DNA from 4 places in the Aeromonas sp. R6-2 genome. Region 1 is predicted to be linked to each of the others. Evidence: predicted binding sites of a transcription regulator. Region 1 holds the regulator's gene; each other region holds the start of a gene.

Region 1 (4,206 bases):
CCCATCTTCTATCGCTACGATGAGCAAGGGCGGCCCGAATGGAGCCTTACCGCCGAGGAGGGGGTGCTTAACGTCGGTGATAACGCCATCTTGCGCCGCAAGGTACAGGTGGACGGACTGCTGGAGGAGGGGCCGGTGAAGCGCCTCGATACCGAATATATGGAGCTGGACCTGAATAATCAGGACATACGCAGCAATCAAGAGGTCAAGATGCTTGGCAAGGACCTGCAGACCGAGGGACTCGGTCTCAGGGGCAATCTGGACAAGCGCTACTTTGAGTTACTGGAACAGAGTCATGCGATCTATTTCAATGAAAAACGTTAATCTCGCCCTGGTGGCCCTGCTCTGCTGCGGCACCCTGCAGGCCAAGCAGTCGGATTTCGCCGAGCCGGTCTATGTGGATGCGGTGACCCAGACGGCCGAGTTGCAGGATAACCGCCTCACCTTTACCAAGGATGTGATCATCACCCAGGGCACTATCAAGATCCACGCCGACAAGGTGGTCGTGGTGCGCGGGGCCGAGAAGGGGTCCGAGGTGATGACCGCTTATGGCAAACCGGCCACCTTCTTCCAGATCCTGGACAACGGCAAGCCGGTCAACGCCCATGGGGACACCATTCGCTATGAGCTCAAGAAGCGTCTGGTGACCATCACCGGCAATGGCCAGCTCAAGCAGGAAGATAGCCAGGTTAACGGCGATCTGATCCGCTATGACATCGTCAAACAGAAGATGATGGCCGAGAGCAGCGATACCGGCTCACGGGTCAAGACGGTCTTCCTCCCCGATCAGGTGGAGAGTTTTGACAAGCCGGCTGACGGCAAGAAGGAGTAAGCTCATGGCGGTATTGAAGGCGGTAGGCCTGCAGAAGAGCTACAAGAGCCGCATGGTGGTCAGCGACGTGAGTCTGGAGGTGGGCACGGGTCAGATCGTGGGCCTGCTCGGGCCGAACGGAGCCGGCAAGACCACCTCCTTTTACATGATTGTGGGCCTGGTTCAACGGGACGCGGGCCACATCACCATCGACGATCGTGACATCAGCGCCCAGCCGATGCACCAGCGTGCCCGTAACGGAATCGGCTACCTGCCCCAGGAGGCCTCCATCTTTCGTCGTCTCTCGGTCTACGACAACCTGATGGGGGTCATGGAGACGCGCAAGGGACTCTCCAAAGAGGAGCGGGTCGATCTGGTCGAGCAATTGCTGGAAGAGTTCAACATTACCCATATTCGGGACAACCTGGGCCAGAGTCTCTCCGGTGGCGAGCGCCGTCGGGTCGAGATCGCCCGTGCCCTGGCGGCGGATCCCCGCTTCATTCTGCTCGACGAGCCCTTTGCCGGCGTGGACCCGATTTCTGTGATAGACATCAAGAAGATCATCCAGCATCTCAAGGATCGCGGGCTCGGCGTCTTGATCACGGACCACAATGTCAGGGAGACTCTGGATGTATGCGAGAAGGCTTATATCGTCAGCCATGGCAAGATGATCGCCGAAGGAACCCCGGAGCAGATCCTGGCCGATGAACAGGTCAAGCGGGTCTATCTGGGGGATCAATTCAGTCTATAGTAAGGGTGATCTCCCCTCGCCTGAATGCTGAACATAAGGACATTCCAACGTAGATGAAGCCGACACTGCAGCTGCGTCTGGGTCAACAGCTGACCATGACGCCACAATTACAACAGGCCATCCGTTTACTCCAGCTTTCGTCCCTGGAACTTCAGCAGGAAATCCAGCAAGCCTTAGAGAGCAACCCATTGCTGGAGCAGGAGGAAAGTGATCTGGATCCGGATGGGCGAGAGCCTATGCCGGAAGTCGGCGATGCCAGCCAGATGGATAGCTCCGAGGCCATGTCCCAGGAGCAGATGCCTGACGAATTACCGGTTGATACGACCTGGGATGAGGTCTACTCGGCCGGCACGGCCCAGCTGGCGACGCCCTCCTTCGACGGGGAAGAGACCGTCTACCAGGGGGAAACCACCGAAAACCTGCAGGACTATCTGCTGTGGCAGATGCGTCTCACCCCCTTCTCCGATCTCGATGCCGCCATCGCCCTGGCTATTATCGATGCCATCGACGAGTCCGGCTACCTGACCGTGACCCTCGAAGATATTCAGATGGCAGTCAGCTCCGAAGAATACAGTGTGGAGATGGACGAGGTTGAAGCCGTGCTCAAACGGGTGCAGCATTTCGACCCCGTCGGGGTGGCCGCCCGCTCGGTGCAGGAGTGTCTGCTGATCCAGCTTGGCCAGTTTGAACCGACCCTCCCCTGGCTCAAAGAGGCGATCGAGGTGGTGACCGAGCACATGGATCTGCTGGGGGCCCGCGATTACCGGACACTGGCGCGCAAGACCCGGCTCAAGGAGAGCGAGCTCAAGGAGGTGCTCGACATGATCCTTCAGCTCGAGCCCCGCCCCGGTAATAGTGTGGTGCAGAGCGATTCCCAATACGTGATTCCGGATGTCTCCGTGGTCAAGAAGGGAAAGCGCTGGGTGGTCGAGCTCAATCCCGACAGCGCGCCGCGGATCAGGGTCAATGAGACCTATGCGGCCATGGCGCGTAACGCCCGCAGCAGCACAGATACCCAGTTTATCCGCTCCCATTTGCAGGAGGCTCGCTGGTTTATCAAGAGCCTGGAGAGCCGTAACGAGACCCTGCTCAAGGTGGCCAACTGCATCGTCGAGCAGCAGCAGGGCTTCTTCGAGTATGGGGAGGAGGCGATGAAGCCGATGGTGCTGAACGACATCGCCGAGGCGGTGGAGATGCACGAGTCGACCATCTCCCGGGTGACTACCCAGAAATTTATGCATACTCCCCGCGGTATTTTCGAGCTGAAGTACTTCTTCTCGAGCCATGTGAATACCGAAGGTGGGGGAGAATGTTCATCGACCGCCATCCGCGCCTTGATCAAGAAACTGGTGACGGCCGAAAACCCTGCCAAGCCGCTTAGCGACAGCAAGATCACCGATCTGCTGGCAGAGCAGGGGATCATGGTGGCACGAAGGACCATCGCCAAGTATCGCGAGTCCCTCATGATTCCACCCTCCAATCAGCGCAAACGCCTGGTGTAGGCAAAACAAAAGGAAGACGTTATGCAAATCAATCTGACTGGACACCATGTAGAGATCACCGAAGCACTGCGGGAGTACGTCAATAGCAAGTTTGCCAAGCTGGAGCGCCATTTCGACCATATCAACAACGTGCACGTGGTTCTCAATGTCGAGAAGCTCAAGCAGATCGCCGAGGCCAAGCTGCACGTCAACGGTGGCGAAGTCTTCGCCAACTCCGAGCATGCGGACATGTATGCCGCTATCGATACCCTGATCGACAAGCTGGATCGACAGATCATCAAGCACAAAGACAAGCTACAGCAAAAATAAGATGCAACTGGAACACATATTGAGCAGGGACTGCACCCGGAGTGCAGTCCCTTGTAGTAGTAAGAAGCGGGCGCTGGAACTCATCAGTGAGTTGGCGGCCGATCATCTGGGCACTTCTCGTCAGACCCTGTTCGAGTGCCTGTTGGCCCGTGAAAAGATGGGCAGTACCGGGATCGGCGGCGGTATCGCCATTCCCCATGGCCGTATCGGGGACGAATTTCCCCCGACCGCCGTGCTGCTCACCTTCGAAGAGCCCATCTCCTTCGATGCGATCGACAACCAACCGGTCGACCTTCTCTTTGCGCTGCTGGTTCCCGAGAGCGAATGCAAGCAGCACCTCAAGACGCTCTCCATGATGGCCTCGCGGCTTGCTGACAAAGGCATCTGCCGTCAGTTGCGCCAGGCGGCCAGCGATGAAGAGCTCTACCAGATCATGATTTCCGCCTGAACCCCGCCGCGGGCTCTCCAGGATGTAAGGAGGAAGTATGCAACTCATCGTCGTCAGCGGCCGCTCCGGGGCCGGCAAGACGGTTGCCCTGAGGGTTCTGGAGGATCTGGGGTACTACTGTGTCGACAACTTGCCGGTTGTCCTGCTGCCCCAGCTTATCGTGGCGCTGGAGGGGCAGTACGACAAGCTGGCAGTGAGCATCGATGTGCGCAACCTGCCGCAGGTGCCCGATAAACTCGATGAGCTGCTGCGCCAGGTGCGCAGTGAGAAGCGGGTGGACTATTCGAGCTTCTTCTTCGATGCCGACAACAGCACCCTGCTGCGCCGCTACGGGGAGAGCCGCCGTCTGCACCCCCTGTCACGCAATCAGCTGACGCTGGATGAG
Region 2 (4,206 bases), on a different contig from region 1:
GTGCCAGAGCAAGGCTGTCATAGATCCCCTCCTTGCACTGATTGAGCATGGAGGCCGAGATATCGGTGCCGACGATCTGTACCCCGCCCGGCAGGGTACCCGGCTTTTTCATCTGCTGCTCAATGGCCGTCATGGCGATCGAGTAAGGCTCCTGGCCCGAGGATGATGCCGCAGACCAGATTTTTACCACTCGCCCGCTCTTGCCCAGTTCGGGAAAGAGTTTCTCGGTCAACAGCTGGAAAGGGTAAGTATCACGAAACCACAAGGTTTCATTGGTGGTCATGGCATCAACGACCGCCATCTTCAGGTCACGCTCACGAATGTTCATGGAGCGTGTGATCAGCTCGTCCAGACTCGCAGCCCCGTGCTGACTCAACAAGGGGGAGAGGCGACTTTTGACCAGATACTGTTTGTTATCACCCAGTACAATACCGCTCTGGCTCTCCAGAAAGGCACTGAACTGTTTGTATACATCATCTGACAGTGTCTTCATTCAGTTCTTTCTTCTTTGTCTAGAGTGCATTCTGAACCGCTTTGGCCAATACATCGGGCTGGAACTTGGCGATAAAATCGTTGGCCCCCACCTTTTGCACCATGGCCTGGTTGAATACACCACTGAGGGAAGTGTGCAGGATAACATGTAAATCCTTGAGCGCAGGATTGTTACGGATCTCTGCTGTGAAGGTATATCCGTCCATCTCGGGCATCTCGATATCCGAGATCACCAACGCAATCTGATCCCTGATAGGGCCCTGCTTTGACATGTCGATCAGCATGTCGAGTGCCTCACGACCATCTTTGGCCAGGATGCACTTCATACCGATAGCCTCGAGTGCCCGTTGCACCTGTTTGCGAGCCACCGAGGAATCATCGGCCACCAACACGGGGCGATCTGCCGGGGGAAGGGCTGCACTGGCCTCACGGATCTCCTCGCTCACATCGGTGGAGATGGGAGAGATCTCGTTGAGGATCTTTTCTACGTCAAGGATCTCGACCAACTCACCATCGACCTCAGTGACCGCTGTCATGTAGTTGATACGTCCAGCCCCCTTGGGGGGAGGCAGGATAGATTCCCAATTCATATTGATGATGCGTTCGACCGAGTTGACCAGGAAACCCTGCACCGACCGGTTGTACTCGGCAATGATCATAAAACACTTGGTCAGATCGGCAATGGGACGGCCACCGGTGGCCATGCTGAGATCGATGACCGAAATTGTCTGGCCCCGAATGTGCGCAACACCACGAATACAGTGATGGATTTTTGGCATCACGGTGAGCGGCGGACATTGCAGTACCTCGCGAACCTTGAAGACGTTAATTCCGAACCGTTGACGACCATTAAGCCGAAACAGCAGCAACTCCAGTCGGTTCTGACCCACCAACTGGGTTCTCTGGTTGACCGAGTCCAGAATACTGGCCATAGGAAGCTCCCTTAACAAAGCATTGGCACCATTCATGCATGGGCATTTGAGACTGCTTGGCGTCAAAGTTCAGTTACCCGTCTTTGAGCAAGCATAGTTAATTGATCTGATGTGGGTTAACAATTTCTTTATCGGCCAGCTGTTTCAAATGATTAGCAAGCTTTTGTTCTTACTCTTGATTCCGGCCTGTGCCGTGGCGCAGGTGGCAGAATCCACCATCAGCAGACTGCAGAGTGCGGCCGAAGGCTTCGTGCTGGCCAACATAGAGAGCGCCCCCACTGCCAGGATTGATGTCAAGGCTGGCCCCATCGATAACCGGCTGCCCTTGAGCGAATGCAGTGAGCATCTGTCGGTTACCCTGCCCGGCAACATGACGATCCGCCGCAACACGACGGTCTACCTGAAATGCGAAGAGCAGCCGACGTGGGATCTCTACCTTCCCGTCAGAGTGTCGGTTCAGAAGCCCTTTGTGACCGTCACCGAAGTGGTCGGCAAGGGAGAGCTATTGACCGCCGACAAGTTGACCATCACCTATCAGGATGAGCAGATGCTGCGCGGTGACTACGCCCTCGAGCCGGAGCGCCTCTATGGGGCGCGTAGCAAGCGAGAGCTGCGACCGGGACAACCGGTGCGGACCAGCCAACTCTGTGTCATCTGTAAAGGCGACCAGATCACCCTGGTTGCTCAAACGGAAAATTTACAAATAAAATCAATGGTCAGTGCCTTGCAAGATGGAAGCTTCGGAGACATGATCCGTGTCACCAACCTTCACTCAGGTCGCGAGGTCAAGGCCAAGGTGATCGCCGTCGGCCAGGCCGTAATCGTACTGCATTAATTTTGCTAAAGGTTGCTCGCCGAACGCCGATATACTGGGTAAGCAAGACTCAGCAGACGAAGGATTAGATTATGGCTATCAACAACATCAACAACTTGGCTAACAGTCGCCTGCAAAGCAGCGGCACTGGCCAGTCTGCCGCCAACAAGGCAGGAAACGGCGTTGCAAGCGATAGCCGTACCAGCGCAACACGCCAGGATTCGGTCTCTCTGACCAGCGAAGCACAGCAATTACAGCAGATGCAAAAGACACTCTCCAGCGGGGCCAGTGGCAACGAAAGCCGTGTCGAGAGCCTCAAGAAGGCGATCGCCTCGGGTGAATATCAGGTCGACAGCCAGCGGGTAGCCAAGAAGATGGCCTCCTTCGAGGGACAACTGGACAAGTTGCTCGGATGAACGACCTTCCTTCTCTGCTGACGCTTCAAAGTACCCATCTTGCGGATATGCTGACGCTGCTCAAAGAGGAACACGCCCTCCTCGAGCAGCGTCAGGCACTCTCTCTCCCCGATCTCCTCAAACGCAAGCAGGAGCTGGCCAACCAGATCCAGGCCATCGACCACCTGATTGCCGCACAACCCGACATCAAGACGGTGTTGAGCCATTTTCAGACCGAGATCAACAGTTTGACCACGCAGTTACAAGCCTGTCAGGAACAAAATGACATCAACGGCAAGCTGCTCGAGCTCAACATCACTGCCAACCGCCGTCTCGCAGGCTTGCTCACCCAGCTCAAAGATCGCAGCAGTCTCACCTACGACGCCAAGGGTAATACCCACGCGGGCACTCGTACCCGCGGTATCAAAGCCTGATCCTCACAACACCAGCTCGGCGAGAACATCTCCCGACGCGACCTCGAGGATCTGCATTCTCCCCTCCTCATACCAACCGAAACTGGCCGGCCACTCCCCACGGGGGAAGGTGATCGATCCCGGATTGAGCCGTACTCGAGTTCCTTGCGATTCCAATTGGGGAACATGGGTATGACCACTGATATAGAGTGAGCCATCAGGCAACGAAACCTCATCGGGGCGATAGAGATGGCCGTGGGTCACAAACCAGCGCCGCCCGTCTACCAGCATCTGGTTATAGGGGGCGGTGCAGGGAAAACGCAGCAGCATCTGATCGACCTCGGAATCGCAGTTACCGCGCACCGCGATCATCTGCTCGGCCCGCTCGTTGAGGCGGTCGGCCACGGCAGCAGGCTGATACCCCTCGGGAACCGGGTTGCGGGGTCCATGATTGAGCAGGTCGCCGAGCAGGACAATATGGTCCGGCGCCCGCCGCTCAAGATGGGCCAACACGCGCGCCAGTGCCGGCAAGCAACCGTGTATGTCGGCTAACAGGGCAATCTTCATCATCATTACCTCACTGCTTGATGAAATAGAGATCCTTGGAGGCGACCTCTCCCTTGAGATTTTGAGTCGGCAGCCCCCGCAGGGCGGGATCCACCAGCCGCATCTGGTGATAGTGATAGATGGGGATAATCGGCTGATCCGCCAGCAAGCGCCGCTCTGCCTCCTGATAGAGACGGGTCCGCCCGGCCTCATCCAGGGTGTTCGATGCCTGATCCAGCAACGCATCGTAGCCGGGGTTACAGTAACCGCTCTCGTTTTGCGGATCACCACAGCGAAAGAGATTGAGCAGCGCCGAAGGCTCTACATAATCACCAAAGGCAAAGGAGCGGGCTATGGTGAAGTCCCCGCTATCCTTGGCCTCCTGATAGGCATCCCACTCCCTGTCACGCAAGGCCAGCTCGACTCCCAGCGGTTTCCACATGGCGGCAACGGCAAGCGCCATTTTTTTCTGAAGCTCAGAGTGGTTGTAGGTCAATGAGAGATGCAAGGGGTGATCGGGCCCGATCCCTGCCCGCTTGAGCAGCGCTGCCGCCTGCCTGAGCCGCTCGGCACGGGGCAAGTCCGCCTCCTCTCTGGCGGCGGCCACATAACCC
Region 3 (4,206 bases), on a different contig from region 1:
GATCGGTGGCCATGAACATCATGCCGAAGGCAAAACCGCCCAGCACCAGATGCCAGTGCCACGGCATGCTGAACATGGGGTTGGTATCAGAACCGACCACGTTGAACAGCAGGGAGGTGGCGATCATGCCGATCATCACGCCGGCGATGATGCGCCAGGAGGCGATGCGCATGTAGACGATCATGGCGCCGCCGAGCAGGATCATCAGGGTAGAGACTTCGCCGATAGAGCCCGGCAGGTTGCCGAGGAAGGCGTCCATCCAGCTGATAGCCTGACCGGTCGCCGCATTGACCAGACCAGCCTGACCACCCTGGGCCCACTGGCTCAGCGCGGTGGCGCCGGAGAAGCCATCGACGGCAACCCAGACTGCATCACCGGAGATCTGGGCCGGGTAAGCGAAGAACAGGAAGGCACGACCGGCCAGGGCCGGGTTCAGGAAGTTTTTGCCGGTACCACCGAACACTTCCTTGGCCATCACCACACCGAAGGTGATACCCAGAGCAGCCTGCCACAAGGGCAGTTCGGGCGGCACGATCAGGGCAAACAGGATCGAGGTCACGAAGAAGCCTTCGTTGATCTCGTGCTTGCGCACCATGGCGAACAGCACTTCCCAGAAACCACCGACGAAGAAGACGGTGATATAGATCGGGAAGAAGTGAGCGGCACCGATCAGCATCTTGCTGCCGACACCCGCCACGGCCGGATCCAGAGAAGCCCCCAGCAGGGAGGCCAGGGTGTACTGCCAGGTATCGAGGCCGGCGGCGCTACCCAGTTGGGCGACGGCGCTCATGGCCTGGTTACCGACGTTGTACATGCCCCAGAACATGGCCGGGAAGACGGCCAGCCACACCATGATCATCATGCGCTTGAGATCGAGCGCATCACGGACGTGGGAAGAGGAGCGGGTCACGGAACCCGGGGTATAGAAAAGCGTGTACGCCGCTTCGAACAGGGCATAGTACTTCTCGTACTTGCCGCCCGGCTCGAAGTGATGTTCCATCTTTTCAAGAAGTTGCTTAAAACTCATCGCTTAACCTTCCTGTTCGATCTTGGTCAGGCAGTGGCGCAGAATCGGACCGTATTCGGTCTTGCCCGGGCAGACGAAGGTACACAGGGCCAGATCCTCTTCATCCAGCTCCAGGCAACCGAGAGCCTGGGCACCGTCCGTGTCACCGGCGACCAGGTCGCGCAGCAGCAGGGTCGGCAGGATGTCCAGCGGCATCACTCGCTCGTAGTTACCAATCGGCACCATGGAGCGATCACTACCGTTGGTACTGGTGGTGAAGTTGAACAGCTTGCCCTTGAAGAGGTGGGACAGGGTGGTACGAGTGATGGTGAACTTGTCGGCACTGGGATTGGCCCAGCCGAGGAACTCCTTCTCGCGCCCTTCACCCAGCACGCTGACCTGATTGTGGTAGCGACCCAGGTAGGCGACTTCACCCCTGGCATGCACACCGCTCAGGATAGAGCCGGAGATGATGCGGTTCTCGTCGGCACGCAGCTCGTTATTGGTCAGCTGAGCCATGCTGGCACCGATGCGGGTACGCAGCAGACGCGGCTTGAGCACGTTCGGACCGGCCAGGGAGATTACCTTGTCGGTGCAGATCTCACCGGTGGTGAAGAGCTTGCCGTAGGCAATCACATCCTGGTAGTTGATGTGCCAGACACACTTGTGGGCACTCACCGCATCCAGGAAATGGATGTGGGTACCGGGCAGACCGGCCGGGTGCGGGCCCACAAAGACCTCTTCCTGTACCTGAGACAGGGTGGACTGGGGCAGGCTACCCTCGGCCTTGCACACATACACCTTGCCATCGGTCAGACGGCTCAGTACCGCCAGGCCATCGACGAAGGCCTGGGCCTGTTCGCGGATGACAAGCTCGGCACTGGCAGCCAGCGGATTGGAGTCCATGGCGGTGACGAAGATGGCGCGCGCAGCGCTACCCACGGCGGGCACCTTGCTAAACGGGCGGGTGCGCAGGGCGACCCACTGGCCGGACTCGACCAGGATCTCCTGGACCTTGGCCCGGTCAAGCTGGGGCAGCTCGGCGGAAGAGAAGGCGGCAAAGGTGATCTGCTCGTCGCCGTCGATATCGATCACGACAGATTGCAGAACTCGTTTGTCACCACGGTTAATCTCGGCAACGACACCGGCAGCAGGGGCAGTGAATTTCACGCCAGGATTCTTCTTGTCTTCAAAAAGAATCTGGCCCTTCTTGACGCGATCCCCGACCTTGACGGCCATGGTGGGACGCATCCCCACGTACTCCTCGCCGAGTGTAGCGACACGGGTGATGGCGGGGCCATCGTAGATTACTTGCTCTGGCGCACCCAACACGGGGATGTCCAGTCCTTTTTTAATTGTAATCATACTCACTTGCACTACCGTTACGGGAAGACAGGTTGGTAAGTGCCGGGAGAGGCTCCCGACTGTGGATTGACTCTCCGGGATGTAGTCGAAGGTGACCACATCCATGGAAATTCAAAAAGCGATTGAGTTTATCATCTCGGTGATTCCCCCCGCCATGACAAAACAGGAAAATTCACGCAACATCACAAAAATCACCCTACAAACTGTGATAGTGAATTCGAAGTGACTTTTCAAGCAGGACAAGGGGATAACCCCAACATACCCATTAAGGGATAAACAAAATTTATCCCCTCCATGGTCAAGAAAATTTAATGATTAAAATCCATCCTGACACCGGATAAAGCACCATCGATTGCCGACCGATGAGGGAACACAGAGCCTTACAATGTCGGTTTGCCCACACAGGAAGGCGTGCGCGGCGCCCCTTCCCGAGCCTGCCACTCGGCGTCAGTGTAGGTGTGCAGAGCCAGGGCGTGCAGAGTACTTGCCAGCTCCTCGGCCAACAGGGCATTGATTCTGCGATGACGTGCCAACAGACGCTCACCGGCAAAGCATTCGCTCACGACAATTACCTTGAAGTGGCTCTCGGCCCCCGGCTCGGTACGATGCATGTGACTCTCATTGATAACCTCGAGATGGCTCGGGGCGAGGGCCTCCCGTAACTTCTGCTCGATGTGGGTTTGCAACTGCATAAAACAGACTCCGCTGACTGACGATGGAGAGCCATTCTAACGGCCCGGCTGGATCAAACGAAAGGTGAGGCTGATGCGCGGCCCGACCCGACTCCGGGTTTTGGGCAGGCAGTGCTGCCAGCATGACTGCAGACCCGGCGCCATCAGCAGCAAGGAGCCAGGCTCCAGCCACCACTCCTCGCGGCACCGATGATCCTCCAGTCGGCGCAGCAAGAAGCGTCGGCATGCCCCCAAAGAGACGGCCGCCACCGCAGGCGCCGCGCCAAGCTCGGCCTCATCGTCCCGATGCCACCCGATGCTGTCACTGCCGCTTCGGTAGTGATTGAGCAACACGCTGTTAAAGGCATATCCCGTGGCGGTGCAGACCCTGTCGCGCAGCTGTGCCAAGGGCTCAGGCCAGGGGGTGGCGGGGAGCTGCAAGCCCGAATAGCGGTAGGGGCTGTCACCATACCAGGCGCTCAGCCTCGGCTGAGGCAGAGTCCGGCCAAACAGCCGTACCCGGTATTGCTGCCACCTTATCTCCTCCAGCCATTGCCACCACCACGCTTGCTCCTCTTGCGTGAGCCAGCCGGGCCAATACCGCAAAGCGGCCCCTTCCGGATGAGTGGCCTTCATTTATCCTCCCGATGAGATATGACTTCTGACGCCGAGCCGCTAAAATAGCGGCCCCGTTTATGTCACGCCGGAGCCCTGATGCTGACCCGTCTCGATCATCCCCATTGCCAGTTTGAGCTGCTGCGCTATCCGCCACAAGCCAACGACCCGTTACAGGCCTGGGATGCTGCCGACGAATACCTGATCACCACCCTGGCCGAGGAGGGGATAGCGGCCGGCGCCGTGGTGATCATGAATGACAGTTTTGGTGCACTCACCGCATTTTTGCACGCCCATCACCCGCACTTTGTCAGCGACTCTTTCGTCAGCCGCCGCGGCGCCGAAGAGAACCTCAGGCGCAACGGCCTGGCTCCCGACAGCGTCGTCTGGCAGGATGCCCTGGCTCCTCTGCCTGCGGCACCGGCGCTGGTCGTCATCAAGGTGACCAAGTACCAGGCCCTGCTCGAGCAGCAACTGATCGCCCTCTCCCGGGTGGTGACACCGCAGACCCGTATCCTCGCCGCCGGCAAGGCCAAGGAGATCCACACC
Region 4 (4,206 bases), on a different contig from region 1:
GCACCGGTCACTGTGCCATCGAAGGCGGTGTGCACCTGCCACTTGTTGTCGGCGGTCTTGACGAAATACTGGGTCAGGGTGTGTTCGACCCCGAGGGAGTCATAGACCTTGCTCGACTGGGAGTAGCTGAAGCTCTTGGAGTCGGTCGGGTTGAAGGGGTTGACCGCCGGGTCGATGACAGAGGCCCCCGCCTTGAGGTTGGCCACGAACTCCAGATTGGTGGAGGCCTTGGCCGGCAGGTTGGCGGTGCTCACCTGGATGTCCCCCACCACCCCGTTCTTGAGGGTGCCGTCGGGGTTGATGCCATATCCCTGCAGGCGATCGCCGGCGGCATTGACCAGATAGTTACCCGCATCCTTTTGGAACATGCCGGCACGGGTATAGGAGGTCTGGCCACTCTCATTCTTGAGCATAAAGAAGCCGCCACCGGAGATGGCGAGATCCAGGGCACGCCCGGTGCGCATCAGATCCCCGTTGCGATCGAAGTTCTGACTGGCATTGCTCATCTCCACCCCGCCCGCCTGGCCGCCACTGTAGATGGCGGCGAACTCGGCGCGGCTCGACTTGAAGCCGGCGGTGCTCACGTTGGCGATGTTATTGCTGATGACGCCCAGCTCCTGGTTGACGGCGCGCAGGCCGCTCAGGCCAATGTTGAAAGACATCTGCTTCTCCTTGAGTTATGCCTGGCCGAACTGGACGGCGCTGAAGAGGGGGACATCACCGATGCCGGTGACCTGTAACATGATCTGGCCGTCCCCCGGCAGGTTGACCCGCTCTACCGAGCTGGCCAGATAATTCTTGGGCTGGGAGGAGAGGGCGGGGCCCTTCGCCTCCACCTTGACGCTGTACTTGCCGGGGGGCAGGGCATCGAGTTGATAGTCGATGACCCCTCCCTTCCGGGCCCCCCACTCGCGGCTCTGCACCTTCTGGCCAAACTCGTCGTAGACGGTGAGGGTCACCTGATCCGCCGCCCCCGGCAGCTCGATCTGGCCACGCACCCCCTGCTCACTGGCCAGGGTGATCCCCTCGGCGGGCACCATCACCTCCTGGCCCACCAGGTTGGTGGCCGCCAGCACCTGCTGGGTATCCATCATGGCGATGGACTGCTGCTGCAGCACCTTCAGCTGCTCGACCCCCTCCACCATGCTGAACTGGGCCAGCTGGGTCACGTACTGGGTGCCGTCGAGGGGATTGGTGGGATCCTGGTTCTGGATCTGGGCCACCATCATCTGTAGAAATTCGTTGCGCAGGGTCATGCCGCCATTCTGGGCGCTGCTCTGGGTCGCCCCCTGGCTGCTGCTCTGGGAGGTGGCAGGATTGCTCGCGACCTTGGGGTCAACCTGCTGGAAGGCGCTACCGCGGGCGGTATCGAGGGAAGAGAGCGGAGAGAGGCTCATGGTTTAACCCTGTCCTAAACGCAGCAGACCCTGCTGCATGCTGGCGATTCGGTTCATCACCTCGACCGAGGTCTCGAAACCGCGGGAGGCGCTCATCATGTCGGCCATCTCCTCGACGGCATTGACGTTGGAGTAGTAGACATAGCCCTGCTCGTCGGCCAGCGGATTGTCGGGCTCGAGGCGCTTTTGCACCTCCCGGTCCGACTGCACCACCCCGGCGATGGAGACCTCGGCCGCCCCCAGGCCACCGCTCTCCTGCACCCGCTTGTAGAGGGTGGAGAAGACCGGCTTGATGGCGCGAAAGGCCTCATCCTCGCTCCCCGCCACACTGTCCACGTTGGCCAGGTTGGAGGCGACCGTGTCGAGGCGCACGGTCTGGGCACGCATGGCGCTGCCCGCTATGTCATAGATACGATTGAACGACATGATCAGCGTCCCTCTATGGCCTTGGCGATACCGCTGATCTTCATATTGAGGAAGGTCAGACTGGTCTGGTAATCCATGGCGTTGTTGGCAAACTTGCCCTGCTCCACCCCGAGCTCCGCCGTGTTGCCATCCTGGGAGGGCTGAAAGGGAATGCGGTAGAGAGGATGATCCACCTCGCCCATGGTGACGCTCTCCATCTGACCGGCCGAGACACGGTCGGCCACGCGGGAGAGGATCGCCTTGTAGTCAAGATCCCGCGCCAGGTAGCCCGGGGTGTCGACGTTGGCCAGGTTGCCGGCGATGATGCGCGCCCGTTCGGTGCGCACCTGCAGGGCATAGGGGTGAACCCCGAGGGCTTGGTCAAATGAGATACTCATCCTTCGTCCTGTGGTTGCATGGCAAGGTGGGGATGCCTTAAACAAGAGTCATGCCAGCTTGTGCCATGACGTATAATGGGCGCCCTAACGGTCCCCGATGACCCCACTCCACCGAAAGAGGAAGTGCCGTTTCCGATGAGGAAGTCACCGCTCGCCCTGCTCCTTCTGCTCGCGCCCATGGTCCAGGCCTCCCTGGAGCAGCAACTGCTGGAGGATGCACGCACCCGGCTCGAGCACTATGGTCAGAGCCAGCAGTGGCCCACCCCCGAGGCCAGCTACCAGGTCTGGGTAGCGCCGGGGGCCGACGAGCTGCCCCCCTGCAAACAGCCCCTGGTGCTGGAGGGAGGGGGTCAATACCGGGAGCCCTTCGGTCGTCGCCCCTATCTCATCCGCTGCAGCGATCCCGCCTGGAGCCTGCGTGGCCGGGTCGAGGTGCGCGTCACCCTGCCGGTGTGGCGGGCGGCACGGGACATCGAGCGGGGCCAGCGTATCGGGGCCGAAGACCTGGTGAGCCAGCCGGTGGAGGTGAGCCGCCTCTACCGGGGCTTTATCCCCGCCAACCGCCCCCTGCAGGGAGCGCAGAGCAGCCGCAACCTGCGCGCCGGTCAGCTCATCGGCGAGCTCGATCTCAAGGTGCGCCATGCGGTGGAGCGGGGTCAGGAGGTGATCATCCGTGCCGCCAGCGAGGGGTTCAGCGCCTCCATGCGCGGTGAGGCCCTGCAGGATGGGGTGGTGGGCGAGGCAGTCCGGGTGCGCAACCTCTCCTCCGGCAAGGAGGTGCAGGCCTGGGTGATCGGGCGGGGGGAAGTGGAGACCCGCTTCTGAGCGCAAAGGTGATGGCCCCCACCTAAAGTTATCGGGCAAAGCGGTCGCTGTTTAGTGACAGGACAACAGGAAGCATCAGTCTATGAAGATTCAACGCACCGACGGCGCCCTCTTTCAGGCCGCCAAGCCCCACAAGCAGGAGAGCCTGCCGGGCACGCCGGCCGCCGCCCCCTCGCCCCGGGCCCAGGCCGAGATCAGCGTGGAGGCGCAAGGGCTCGAGCAGGCGCGCCAGCGCATGCAGGATCTCTCCGACGTGGACATGGACAAGGTTCGCCAGATCCGCCAGGCCATCGCCGAGGGCAAGCTGACCCTGGACATGGAAACCCTGGGCCGCGCCATCGTCGATCTACACCGCAAATGACCCCGCGCCAGCGTCTCCAGGCCCTGATCCAGGGAGTCCAGCAGGATCTCGGTCGCTACCAGCGACTCTGCCAGCTGCTCGACGAGCAATACCAGCTGCTGGGCACCCATGACGTTGAGGGGCTGACCCGCTTCAACCTGACCCTGACCGGCCTGATGGGAGAGGTCCAGGCGTCGGCCCAGGCCCGCTGCCAACAGCTGCGCGCCTTTGGGCTGGAGCCGGATCAGCAGGGGATGGCCTGCCTCATCGGTCGTCTGCCCGAGCCGGTGCAGCGCCGTTTCTCTCCCCTCTGGCTGCGCCTCGAGCAGTTGCTTATCCAGTGCAAACAGAAAAACGAGCGTAACGGTCGTCTGCTGGCCGGCCAGGTCGAGACCATACGCCAGCTGCTGGGACAGCAGGACGCCTATCCAGAGCCCGCCTGATTCACTCCCGGCGCAGGAAGCGCTGGGTGGCAAGCTCGTCAAGCTGGCGCTGAACCCCCAGCTCCTCCCGCAGCCGCACCCCCTCTTCCCGGCGCAAGATTAACTGCTCCAGCCCCTTCACCCGCCCAAACTGATGGCGCAGCACCGCCTCATGACGCTCCAGCTCGAGTCGGGCCAGGGCACTCTGCTGCACCTGATGCTCGAACAGCCGTCGCACCTGCTGGCCCATCTGCTGCTGATTCTGCCACAGCAGGGGGTGAGGCTGGGCGGGAGGGCGAGCCAGCTCGCCGAGTACCCCCTGCAGACGCAGGGCGCGCTGCTCCTCACGCTCGGCCTGCTCGCGCAGGCGTTGACGCTCCTCCCCGAGACGGGAGAGGGAGTCCTGCTGCAGGGTGAGA

What was found. Region 1 encodes sigma-54, which starts transcription at its own class of promoters, with help from an activator protein. Its sites were predicted from a motif close to TGGCACNGTTTTNGCTT; they were not measured.
Region 2: flgA (flagellar basal body P-ring formation chaperone FlgA) is a predicted target of sigma-54. The motif match lies at 1,448-1,464, and genes of this name have one in related genera.
Region 3: AB5Y48_RS09315 (Na(+)-translocating NADH-quinone reductase subunit A) is a predicted target of sigma-54. The motif match lies at 2,646-2,662, and genes of this name have one in related genera.
Region 4: flgB (flagellar basal body rod protein FlgB) is a predicted target of sigma-54. The motif match lies at 2,240-2,256, and genes of this name have one in related genera.

What each region holds. Positions count from the first base shown of each region.
Region 1 covers NZ_JBFODE010000035.1:19,435-23,640, reverse strand. The annotation lists gene lptC (LPS export ABC transporter periplasmic protein LptC) at 1-324, shown strand, start outside; gene lptA (lipopolysaccharide transport periplasmic protein LptA) at 311-832, shown strand; gene lptB (LPS export ABC transporter ATP-binding protein) at 837-1,562, shown strand; gene AB5Y48_RS08450 (RNA polymerase factor sigma-54) at 1,616-3,064, shown strand; gene hpf (ribosome hibernation promoting factor) at 3,086-3,373, shown strand; gene ptsN (PTS IIA-like nitrogen regulatory protein PtsN) at 3,375-3,821, shown strand; gene rapZ (RNase adapter RapZ) at 3,859-4,206, shown strand, end outside.
Region 2 covers NZ_JBFODE010000029.1:168,287-172,492, forward strand. The annotation lists gene AB5Y48_RS05520 (protein-glutamate O-methyltransferase CheR) at 1-493, opposite strand, end outside; gene AB5Y48_RS05525 (chemotaxis protein CheV) at 513-1,424, opposite strand; gene flgA (flagellar basal body P-ring formation chaperone FlgA) at 1,588-2,259, shown strand; gene flgM (flagellar biosynthesis anti-sigma factor FlgM) at 2,331-2,654, shown strand; gene flgN (flagellar export chaperone FlgN) at 2,651-3,067, shown strand; gene yfcE (phosphodiesterase) at 3,071-3,613, opposite strand; partial or broken gene AB5Y48_RS05550 (peptide ABC transporter substrate-binding protein) at 3,624-4,206, opposite strand, start outside.
Region 3 covers NZ_JBFODE010000037.1:118,078-122,283, reverse strand. The annotation lists gene AB5Y48_RS09320 (NADH:ubiquinone reductase (Na(+)-transporting) subunit B) at 1-1,027, opposite strand, end outside; gene AB5Y48_RS09315 (Na(+)-translocating NADH-quinone reductase subunit A) at 1,031-2,371, opposite strand; gene AB5Y48_RS09310 (BolA family transcriptional regulator) at 2,752-3,063, opposite strand; gene AB5Y48_RS09305 (alpha-ketoglutarate-dependent dioxygenase AlkB) at 3,100-3,678, opposite strand; gene AB5Y48_RS09300 (methyltransferase) at 3,757-4,206, shown strand, end outside.
Region 4 covers NZ_JBFODE010000072.1:49,121-53,326, forward strand. The annotation lists gene flgEL (lateral flagellar hook protein FlgEL) at 1-662, opposite strand, end outside; gene AB5Y48_RS19295 (flagellar hook capping FlgD N-terminal domain-containing protein) at 678-1,397, opposite strand; gene flgCL (lateral flagellar basal body rod protein FlgCL) at 1,401-1,823, opposite strand; gene flgB (flagellar basal body rod protein FlgB) at 1,826-2,200, opposite strand; gene flgA (flagellar basal body P-ring formation chaperone FlgA) at 2,336-3,025, shown strand; gene flgM (flagellar biosynthesis anti-sigma factor FlgM) at 3,108-3,386, shown strand; gene flgN (flagellar export chaperone FlgN) at 3,383-3,808, shown strand; gene AB5Y48_RS19325 (flagellar protein) at 3,810-4,206, opposite strand, start outside.